2 linked regions of the Lichenicola cladoniae genome follow. The protein of the gene in region 1 interacts with the protein of each later gene in a pairwise test. Links are inferred from orthologs where the notes say so. Each region holds a gene or a part of one and is shown on either strand. Other genes may lie near its edges.

What was found.
Region 2: the proteins of HN018_RS08565 (region 1) and HN018_RS10620 interact in binary tests that used the Escherichia coli proteins (3 or more experiments, as listed by UniProt). The link is inferred for Lichenicola cladoniae from one-to-one orthologs.

What each region holds. Positions count from the first base shown.
Region 1 is NZ_CP053708.1:1,849,926-1,852,844, forward strand. It holds HN018_RS08565 (P-II family nitrogen regulator), read right to left. Parts: upstream 1,670-2,919; coding sequence 1,331-1,669; downstream 1-1,330. Other genes in the region: glnA (type I glutamate--ammonia ligase), read right to left, coding at 1-1,169; HN018_RS08570 (aminotransferase), read left to right, coding at 1,823-2,919. UniProt on the Escherichia coli protein: P-II indirectly controls the transcription of the glutamine synthetase gene (glnA). P-II prevents NR-II-catalyzed conversion of NR-I to NR-I-phosphate, the transcriptional activator of GlnA. When P-II is uridylylated to P-II-UMP, these events are reversed.
Region 2 is NZ_CP053708.1:2,283,103-2,290,574, reverse strand. The notes cover bases 1,782-4,780. They hold HN018_RS10620 (two-component system sensor histidine kinase NtrB), read right to left. Parts: upstream 3,862-4,780; coding sequence 2,701-3,861; downstream 1,782-2,700. Other genes in these bases: dusB (tRNA dihydrouridine synthase DusB), read right to left, coding at 3,858-4,780; ntrC (nitrogen regulation protein NR(I)), read right to left, coding at 1,782-2,638. In the rest of the region: HN018_RS10630 (sensor histidine kinase NtrY-like), read right to left, coding at 1-1,164; more of ntrC, read right to left, coding at 1,190-1,781; more of dusB, read right to left, coding at 4,781-4,910; HN018_RS10610 (bifunctional 2-C-methyl-D-erythritol 4-phosphate cytidylyltransferase/2-C-methyl-D-erythritol 2,4-cyclodiphosphate synthase), read left to right, coding at 5,147-6,298; HN018_RS10605 (nitroreductase family protein), read right to left, coding at 6,347-6,949; HN018_RS10600 (TonB-dependent receptor), read left to right, coding at 7,433-7,472.

The sequences.
Region 1 (2,919 bases):
ATCGCCGAGAAGGCGAGATACGGGTTGGCGGTCGCATCCGGGAACCGGACCTCGATGCGCTTCGCCTTCGGGCTGGTCGCATACGGGATGCGGCAGGAGGCGGAGCGGTTGCGCGCCGAATAGGCGAGCAGCACCGGCGCCTCGAAGCCCGGGATCAGGCGCTTGTAGGAGTTGGTCGACGGGTTGGTGAAGGCGTTCAGCGCCTTGGCGTGCTTGATGATGCCGCCGATATAATAGAGCGCCGTGTCGGACAGGTCGGCATAGCCGTTGCCGGCCATGACCGGCTTGCCGTCCTTCCAGATCGACTGGTGCACGTGCATGCCGGAGCCGTTGTCGCCGAACACCGGCTTCGGCATGAAGGTCGCCGTCTTGCCGTACGAGTGCGCGACGTTGTGCACGCAGTATTTGTAGATCTGCATGTAGTCGGCTGCCTTGAGCAGCGTGGTGAACTTGGTGCCGAGCTCGTGCTGCGACTGCGCCACCTCGTGATGGTGCTTCTCGATCGGCAGGCCCATCTCGCCCATCGTCGAAAGCATCTCGGCGCGCAAATCGTTCTCGCTGTCGACCGGGGCCACCGGGAAGTAGCCGCCCTTGACGGTCGGGCGATGGCCCATGTTGCCTTCCGGGTAGTCCTTCAGCGAGGCGCCGGGGCCTTCGATGCTGTCGAGCTGGTAGGAGGAGTAGTTCGGGCCGACGCCGAACTTCACGCTGTCGAAGATGAAGAACTCGGCCTCGGGGCCAAAGAACGCGGTGTCGCCGATGCCGGTCGATTTCAGGTACTGCTCGGCGAGCTTGCAGGTGCCGCGCGGGTCGCGGTTGTAGAGCTGGCCGGTCGAGGGCTCGATGATGTCGCAGAACAGGATCATCTGCGGCTTGGCCGAGAACGGGTCCATCACCGCGCTGTCGGGATCCGGCATCAGGATCATGTCGCTCTCGTTGATCGCCTTCCAGCCGGCGATCGACGATCCGTCGAACATGAAGCCGTCACGGAACACGTCTTCCTCGATGGTCGAGACATGCTGGGTGGTGTGGTGCCACTTGCCCTTGGGGTCGGTGAACCGCAGGTCGACATACTCGACCGAATGCTCCTGCAACAGCTCCATCACCTTGGCGACGTTGCTGGAGAGGGGCGTGGGCTCCGCACCGGAATGAGAAGATTTCTTGGCCATCCGTTGACACTCTGCTGTTTGGGACAGCCGCATGGTGCGGCCGGCTCGCTTCGAGAAACTGGTTGGTGCCGGACCGTGACTGGATCGCGTGGTCCGGGTGGGCCTGGATGAAGTCGTTCAGCGGAACGAGGCGAGGGGATCCGCCTGAACCGGGAAATCAGTTAGATCGCATCCTCGCCGCGTTCGCCGGTGCGGATGCGCACCACCTCCTCAAGGCTGGAGACGAAGATCTTGCCGTCGCCGATGCGGCCGGTGCGGGCCGCCTCGACGATCGCCTCGACGGCGCGTTCGGCGATCCGGTCGTCGCAGACCACCTCGATTTTTACCTTGGGCAGGAAATCGACCACGTATTCGGCGCCGCGATACAGCTCGGTATGGCCCTTCTGGCGGCCAAACCCCTTCGCCTCGGTGACGGTGATCCCCTGCAACCCGATCTCGTGCAGCGCCTCCTTCACCTCATCAAGCTTGAACGGCTTGATGATGGCCTCGATCTTTTTCATGACCGCCCTTCTTCGTCACGGCGCGTTTCCGGCGCCCGCTATCGGCGCCCGCCCTGGTCATGGCACGTTCGCACGGGGCGCGGGTCGCGGCAATCGCGGTCGCCGCCGCTTTGCGCCATGATCGGTGCCGACCCGATGCCGAGGCCCATTTGCATGAAACCCCTGAACAGCCAGCTTTCCGAGGCGCGCACGACGATCTTCACCGTCATGTCTGCCCTTGCGGTGAAACATGGCGCGATCAATCTCGGCCAGGGCTTCCCGGATACCGAGGGCCCGGCGGATATCGTGCAGGCCGCCGCGGATGCGCTGCTCGACAATCGCAACCAGTATCCGCCGATGACCGGCCTGCCCGAGCTGAAGCAGGCGGTGGCGCGCGCGAATAGTCGCTTCTATGGCCTCGACGTCGATCCGGTGACCGAGATCGTGGTCACGTCCGGCGCCACCGAGGCGCTGATCGCCACCCTCGCCGCGCTGATCGACCCCGGCGACGAGGTGGTGCTGTTCGAGCCGCTGTACGACACCTATGTGCCTGCAGTCCGGCTGCTGGGCGGTATCCCCCGGCTGGTCCGGCTCACCCCGCCCGACTGGGTGCTGCCACGGGCCGAGCTGGAAGCGGCGTTCGGACCCAGGACCAAGGCGGTCCTGCTCAACAGCCCGATGAACCCGGCCGGCAAGGTGTTCGATGCCGAGGAGCTGGCGTTCATCGCCGGCCTGCTGCAGCGCCACGATGCCTATGCGGTGTGCGACGAGGTGTACGAGCACCTGACCTTCGACGGTGCCCGCCATACGCCGTTGATGACGCTGCCGGGCATGCGCGAGCGCTGCCTGCGGATCGGCAGCGCCGGCAAGAGCTTCTCCCTGACCGGCTGGAAGGTCGGCTACGTCACGGCGGCAGCCCATCTCGCGTCCGTGGTCGCCAAGGCGCACCAGAACCTCACCTTCACCACGCCCCCGAACCTGCAGCGCGCTGTGGCCCTGGGACTCGACAAGGACGATGCCTATTTCGGCGCGCTGGCCAGCGAGCTCCAGGGCAAGCGCGACCTGCTGGCGGCGGGGCTGGAGGAGATCGGCTTCTCGGTGCTGCCGTCGCACGGCAGCTATTTCCTGATCGCCGACTTCCGCGGGCTGGGCTTCACCGGCAACGACGTGGCGTTCTGCGAACATCTGACCGAGGCGGCAGGCGTCACCGCGATCCCGGTCTCGGCCTTCTACGACCAGCCCGATGCACCCGATCACTATGTCCGGTTCGC
Region 2 (7,472 bases), 440 kb from region 1 along the record:
GAAGCGCCGCCGCTCGTTGATCTGGCTGTACGCGGACATGAGTTCGCGCCGCTGCGACGAGAGCTGGTCGGTCATCCGGTTGAAGGCACGCGACAGCCCGGCAACCTCGTCGTCGCGATCGGCTTCCGGGACCCTGACCGCGAGGTCACCGCCGCGCACCCGTTCGGCCGCCAGGATCAGCAGTCCGACCGGCCGGGCGATCTGGTTGGCAAGCACCAGGCCGAACAGCACCGCCGCCGCCAGCACCAGCAGTGCCACCAGCGCGAAGATCATGATGAAGGTGATCTGCAGCACGGACCGGTTCTTGTCGAGCCGGTTGTAGTCGGCCACCACGCTCTGGGTGTGGTGCATGTGCTCGAGAATGACGGAGTCGACCGGCCGGGAAATCACCAGCATCAGCGCCGGGTTGGGCGCCTCGCCGATCCCGATCACCGCACTCACGGTCTGGCCGTCCGGACTATCGAGGATCGCCACGTCGCCTGACCGGGCCAGCATGGTCGCCGCGGCCGGCGGCACCGCGACGCCGAGGCCGCCCAGCAGTCCGGCCGATACCACCACCTGGTTGGTGTGCGGGTCGTAGATGGCGGCCTCGTTGAGACTGCGCGAGTTCTTCTCGTCGACCAGGACCTGCCCCAGCGTCCGCGGGTCGATATATTGCAGTTCCCCGGCCTGCCCGAGATCGTTCGCCATCGCGATCGCATCGGCCCGGATGTTGTTGTTGTGCTCCTGCAGGTAGCCCTGGCTGGCGGCCACCGCCTCGTCGAGCGCCGTGCGGACCCGGTCGCTGAACCAGATCTGGATCCCCAGATGGAAGAACACGCCGGCGAACACGCCGACCACGATGGTTGGCGCGACCGCCACGACGCTGAACAGCATCACCAGCCGCACATGCAGCTTGGCGCCGGCGAGCCCGCTCCGCCGGTCGGACGCCACCCGTGCCAGCCGCACCACGAGTGCGGCCGCCAGCAGCAGCAGCGCCACCAGGTTGCAGATGAACAGCCCGACCTCGACATGCGGCCGGTGGGTCAGGGACATGCCCCGCGACAGGACCGCGAAGGTGGCGACGCCCAGGGCCAGGGCCGTCGCCGCGATGGTCAGTGTCGCCACCTTTCCGAGCAGGATATCGACCAGGCGTGGCCCGGCGTGCCAGCTGCGCGAAAACAATGTCGTCACGGCGCCCGGTCGTTCCTCAGCCAATGCCGCGCACGACCGGGATCTCCAGATCCCTGATCTTCTTGCGCAGCGTGTTGCGATTGAGCCCGAGCATCGCGGCCGCCTTGATCTGGTTGCCCTTGGTCGAGGCCAGGGTCATCTGGATCAACGGCCGCTCCACCTCGGCGATCACCCGGTCGTAGATGTCGCGCATCGGCATGCCGTCATGGCTCGCCGCCAGGTACTGGCGGATGTGCCGCTCGACCGCCGAGGCCAGTTTCTCCTGCTCGTTGGAGGTCACCGCCGGGTCGTTGTGCATCGAGTTCTCCTCGAGCTCGATGCTGATGACATCGCCGCTGATCACTTCCTGCGGATACAGGGCCGCCAGCCGGCGCATCAGGTTCTCGAGCTCGCGGACATTGCCGGGCCAGCGATGCGACTGCAGCCGCTCGATCGCCTCGTCGGAAAGGCTCTTCGCCGGCAGGCCGCTCTGCTGCACCTTGTCCAGGAAGTGCCGGGCCAGGGTGGCGATGTCCTCGGCGCGCTCACGCAGCGGCGGCAGCCGGATCGGCACCACGTTCAGCCGGTAGAACAGATCCTCGCGGAATGCGCCTGTCCGGATAAGCTGGCGGAGGTCGCGATGGGTCGCGGCGATGATGCGTACGTTCGCCTTGATCGGTTGCCGCCCGCCAACAGTGGTGAACTCGCCTTCCTGCAGCACCCGCAGCAGGCGCGTCTGTGCCTCTGGCGGCATGTCGCCGATCTCGTCGAGGAACAGGGTGCCGCCCGCAGCCTGCTCGAAGCGGCCCTGGTTGCGATTGGTAGCGCCGGTGAAGGCGCCGCGCTCATGCCCGAACAACTCGCTCTCGATCAACTCGCGCGGGATCGCCGCCATGTTGATGGCGACGAACGGACCGCCGCGACGGCGGCCGTAATCGTGCAGGGCGCGCGCCACCAGCTCCTTGCCGGTGCCGCTCTCGCCGCTGATCATCACGGTCAGGTCGGCGGTCGTGAGGCGTGCGATGATCCGGTAGATGTCCTGCATCGCGCCCGACCGGCCGATCAGCGGCATGCGCTCGTCGGAGTCGGGCGGGAGGCTGGTATCCACCGATGGCGGCTGTGGGGCCGCGAGCGCGCGTCCGACGACCGACAGCAGCTCCTTCAGGTCGAACGGCTTGGGCAGATACTCGAATGCGCCGCGCTGGGCCGCCTTCACCGCGGTCATCAGTGTCGATTGCGCGCTCATCACCACGATCCGCAGCTCTGGCCGGATCCGCTTGATCCGCGGGATCAGGTCCAGGCCGTTCTCGTCCGGCATCACCACGTCGGTGATGACCAGATCGCCCTCCCCATCCTCGACCCAGCGCCAGAGGGTCGCGGCATTGCCGGTCGTACGCACCTGGTATCCCGACCGCCCGAGTGCCTGCGTCAGGACGGTCCTGATCGAGCGGTCGTCGTCGGCCACGAGAACGGTTGGCAAGGTCATTGGGTTACCGGACACTTCTTAAAAGGTCGCTCGCGCGACGAAAATGGGACGTTGCCGCCGCTTTACTGCTCGCCTTCGTCCTCGACCAGGACCGGCAGGTGCAGCAGGACGTCGGTGCGGCCGGGGCGGCTCTCGATCTCGATCAGGCCACCATGATCGCCGATGATCTTGGCCGCCAGCGCCAGCCCGAGGCCGGTTCCGGTGACCTTGGTGGTCAGGAACGGCTCGAACAGATGCGGCCGGATCGATTCTGAAATACCGGGCCCGCTGTCGCGCACCGTCACCATCAGGGGTAGATGCATGCGCTGGTCGGAACCCGGAACTGCCAGCCGGACACTATGGCGATAGGCGGTGCACAGCGTGATCTCGCCGCTGCCGGTATCCGCCGTAATCGCCTCGGCCGCGTTCTTCACCAGGTTGAGCAGCACCTGGACCAGCTGGTCGCGATTGCCCCAGACCGGCGGCAGCGACGGATCGTAATTCTCGATAAAGCGGATATGCGCGGCGAACCCGCGCTGGGCCAGCAGCCGCACATGCTCCAGCACGCGATGGATGTTGACCGGACGCCGCTCGATCGGCTTCTCGCTGAACATTTCCATCCGCTCGACCAGCGCGCGAATGCGATCGGCCTCCTCGCGGATCAGCACCGCCAGCTCGCGGTCGTTCTCGACCACCGTGCTTTCCAGCAACTGGGCCGCGCCGCGTATTCCGGAGAGCGGGTTCTTGACCTCGTGCGCCAGAATCGCCGCCATGCCGGACACGCTGCGGGCGGCGTTGCGGAAGGTCATCTGCCGGTCGAGCGCTCGCGCGGCGGACGAGTCATGGAGCGTCAGCAGCACGAATTCAGGAGAGTCGCTGGCCGGCGCGCCTTGCACGGTAATCCCCGCCCGGCTGAGACGCGGACCTTCGAGGGTCAACTCGTGTTCGACGATGGTGGCACCGGTCGACCTGACCTGCTCGATCAGCTGGAACAGCGGGTGGTCGCCGGGCAGCAGGTCCGCCATGCCGAGCAATCGCAGCTGCGATTTGGACATGCCGAAAAACGGTTCCGCGGCGCTGTTGGCATACCGGATGCTGTCCGAGCCATCGAGCATCAGCACCGGCACCGGCAGGCAATCCAGTATCGCCGCCGCGTCCGGTGCCAGCGTGGCCGTCGCCGGCCTTGACGCTGCACGGTGCGCGACGGCCACGGTGCTCGACGCCTTGAAGGTGGTGGTCCTCATGCGGCCAGATCCTGCAAGCTCGGCTCGCGCCGGTCGCGTCCGGCGCCGGCGGCGATCTGGCGATCGTAGAAGGCCTCGATCGCCGCGACCGCCTCGACGGTATCCTCGATCCGGTTGAAGGCGGCGCGGAACTGGGCCGACTGCGGCAGCGCCGCCGAATACCAGGACACATGTTTGCGGGCGAGCCGAAGCCCGGGATAGGTGCCGAAATGGCTGAGCATCGCCTGGTAGTGCTGCAGCACGATCGCCTTTTCGGCCGCCAGGTCCGGATCGGGCACCACGCGGCCGGTGGTGAGCGCCTGTGCGACCTGGGCCGGAAACCAGGGTCGGCCATAGCAGCCGCGGCCGATCATCACGCCATCGGCACCGGACTGGCGCAGCGCCTCGCGCGCATCCTCCAGCGTCAGGATGTCGCCATTCACGATCACCGGCAGGCGAACGCTCTCCTTGACCTGGCGCACGAAGTTCCAGTCGGCGTGACCGGTATAGAATTGCTGGCGCGTGCGCCCATGCACGCTGACCATCCTGATGCCGCACTCCTGCGCGATCACCGCCAGCCGCGGCGCGTTCAGGCTGGCATGGTCCCATCCCATCCGCATCTTCAGCGTCACGGGTACATCCACTGCCTTTACAGTCGCCTCAAGCAGCCGTGCCGCCAGGATCTCGTCACGCATCAGCGCCGAGCCGGCCTGCTGTCCGACGGCGACTTTCTTCGCCGGGCACCCGAAATTGATGTCGATGATGTTGGCGCCCAGATCGACCGCGATCCGTGCCGCCTGAGCCATCGCCTCCGGCTCGCAGCCGGCGAGCTGCACCGCATTCGGGCCCTCGTCGAGCGTCTCGGCCATGCGCAGCGTGGCGGAGTTCTCGTGCACCATCGCCCAGGAGGCGATCATCTCCGACACCACCAGCCCGGCACCAAGCGATCGTGCCAGCCGGCGGAACGGCAAATCGGTCACGCCGGACATCGGCGCCAGAATCACCGGCGTCTCGATGACGACGCCGCCCAGGTCTATCGGCTTCAGCAGACTGTCCCCGCGTTCGCTCACCGGCCACACGCCGCCACTGGCCACAGCCGATGCAGAAACGGTGCGTGCGATGCAGTCATCCGACCCGGATTCATTTGGAGTGCCCATGATTTGGGCAAAATACGCTCAGGGACGTATCGGTGCAATCGTTCCTCTCACGGCGCGACACACGCTGCGGACACCTTCCGGACCACGGACGGCCCCGTGGATGCGGACGCCATATTGACCAAAGCGGCCCCCCACCGCATTCCTCCGCCATGCGTATAGCCGCCCTCCTCCTTGCCGCCGGAAACGGACGCCGATACGGCACCGGCACGCCGAAGCAATTCGTTGCGCTCGGCCGCCGGCCCGTCATTCGTCACGCCGCCGAAGCCCTGCTTCCGCATGTGTCCTACCTCCAGCCGGTCGGCGACGCGGGGCTGCTCGCCGATGCGCTGCACGGCCTGTCGGTTGCCGAAGCGATCCCGGGCGGCAGCACCCGACAGGAAAGCGTGCTGATCGGGCTCGAGGCCCTCGCCGCGCTGCCGGTGCATCTGCGGCCGGAGCTGGTGCTGGTCCATGACGGCGCCCGCCCCTACGTCCCGGCTTCGTTGATCGAGCGGGTGATCGCGGCGCTTGCCACCCATGTCGGGGCCATACCGGGCGTCGCGGTCGCAGATACGCTGAAGCGCGCCCGTGACGGTGCGGTCGTCGAGACCGTGCGCCGGGACGAGCTGTTTCGCGCCCAGACCCCGCAGGGGTTCCGCTTCGACCTGCTCCTCGACCTGCACCGGGCGGCCGCCAGAAGCAGTGCCCTGGGGGCTACCGACGATTCGGCCCTGCTCGAGCAGGCCGGCCACTTGGTCGCGCTGGTCGCCGGCAGCGAGGACAATATCAAGCTCACCTACGAGGAGGATCTGATGCGACTGGAGCGGTTGATCGGACCCGCCCTGCTGCCGCGCACTGGCAGCGGCTTCGACGTCCATGCCTTCGAGGCAGGACGCCCACTGATCCTCTGCGGCATCACGGTGCCGTTCGAGCGCGGGCTGGCCGGCCATTCCGACGCGGATGTCGGCATCCATGCGCTCTGCGACGCGATCTACGGAGCCCTCGCGGAGGGCGATATCGGCCGCCACTTCCCACCCAGCGAGAACACCTGGAAGGACGCCGACAGCGCCCGCTTCCTGGTCCATGCCGGCGAACGCATCGCCGCCCGCGGCGGGGTCCTGGTGAACGCGGACGTCACCCTGATCTGCGAGCGGCCCAAGATCGGGCCGTACTCGGAGGTGATGCGCCAACGCCTGGCCGACCTGCTCAAGGTCGAGATCGGGCGGATCTCGGTCAAGGCGACCACCACCGAGCGGCTGGGCTTCACCGGGCGCGGCGAAGGCATCGCGGCGCAGGCGTCGGCAACCGTACTGGTTCCTTAGAAACGAGGCCCGGGGCTTCGCCAGAGACGAAGCCCTCGGGACCCCGGATCAGGCGTCGTTGCGGAAGCGGCCTTCCATGACGAACTGCCCGATCGGGTTGCGGCCGTTCGGCTCTTCGCGGGACTGCATCGCTTCCGGCAGCAGCCCCTTGTCGCCACGGCGGCCGATCGCTATCGATGCCTCGATCCGGTAGCCCTGCGGCACCTGCAACTGCGCGAACGCCGTGTCCATGTCGAAGCCGACCATGGCATGCGCGGCCCAGCCCGACAGCGACGCCTGCAGGGCAAGGTAGGCCCAGCCGGCACCCGCATCGTAAGAATGGCTGTGCGATGGGATCTCACGATCCTTGCCGGGCGGCAGCATCGTGGATTTCGACAGTGCCACGATGATCGCCGCGGCATCCTTGGCCCAGGACTGGTTGAACGGGTTCAGCAATCCGAAGAACCCGTCCCAGCTCGGCGTATCCCGACGTGCGTAGACGAATCGCCACGGCTGCGAGTTGTAGGATGACGGAGCCCAGCGCGCCGCCTCGAACAGCGTCATCAGCTCGGTCTCGGGAATCGCCTCTCCGGTGAAGCTCCGTGGCGACCAACGCTCCAGGAACTGCGCATCGATCGGATGATCGGCGACGCGGTCGTTGGCTTTGGTCATGTATTCTCTCCTTCAGGACCGCATCGGGAGCGGCTCGGCAGGTTGGCCGAGCCAGCGAGCACCCGCAAGGCCACCTGCCCGTACACCCTTGGTTCGATGATGGTAAGGCAACGTTTTTATGAAGGAGCCGTGACAATACTGTGCAAGCAGGTTTTGCGGATTGCCGGGATTTTTCTACTGCAGTAACTGCACTTCGCGACGAGAGGCGAGAAAAATAAGTACAACGCAAGTCTAACCTTCCTCGGCATTTCCACAATATTTTAGTCTGCCTCGCAATAAGCCGGACGCCTGCTTTTTCCTCTGGAGAGCCTACTTGATATACGGTCGATTTATTTCTCCGCAGCGGATGCTGCTGGGGTCATCGTCGCTATGCGCGCTGCTTCCGCTCGCACTCGGCCTCGCCTTGCACCCAGCCCTGGCACAGTCGACGTCCAGCCTGGAACTTCGAAGACAAAGGCTGCCTCGGACAACGGCGAGACCGTCATGGTCGTGGCAAAGCGCTCGAGCCGGTCCGCAGTCTCTT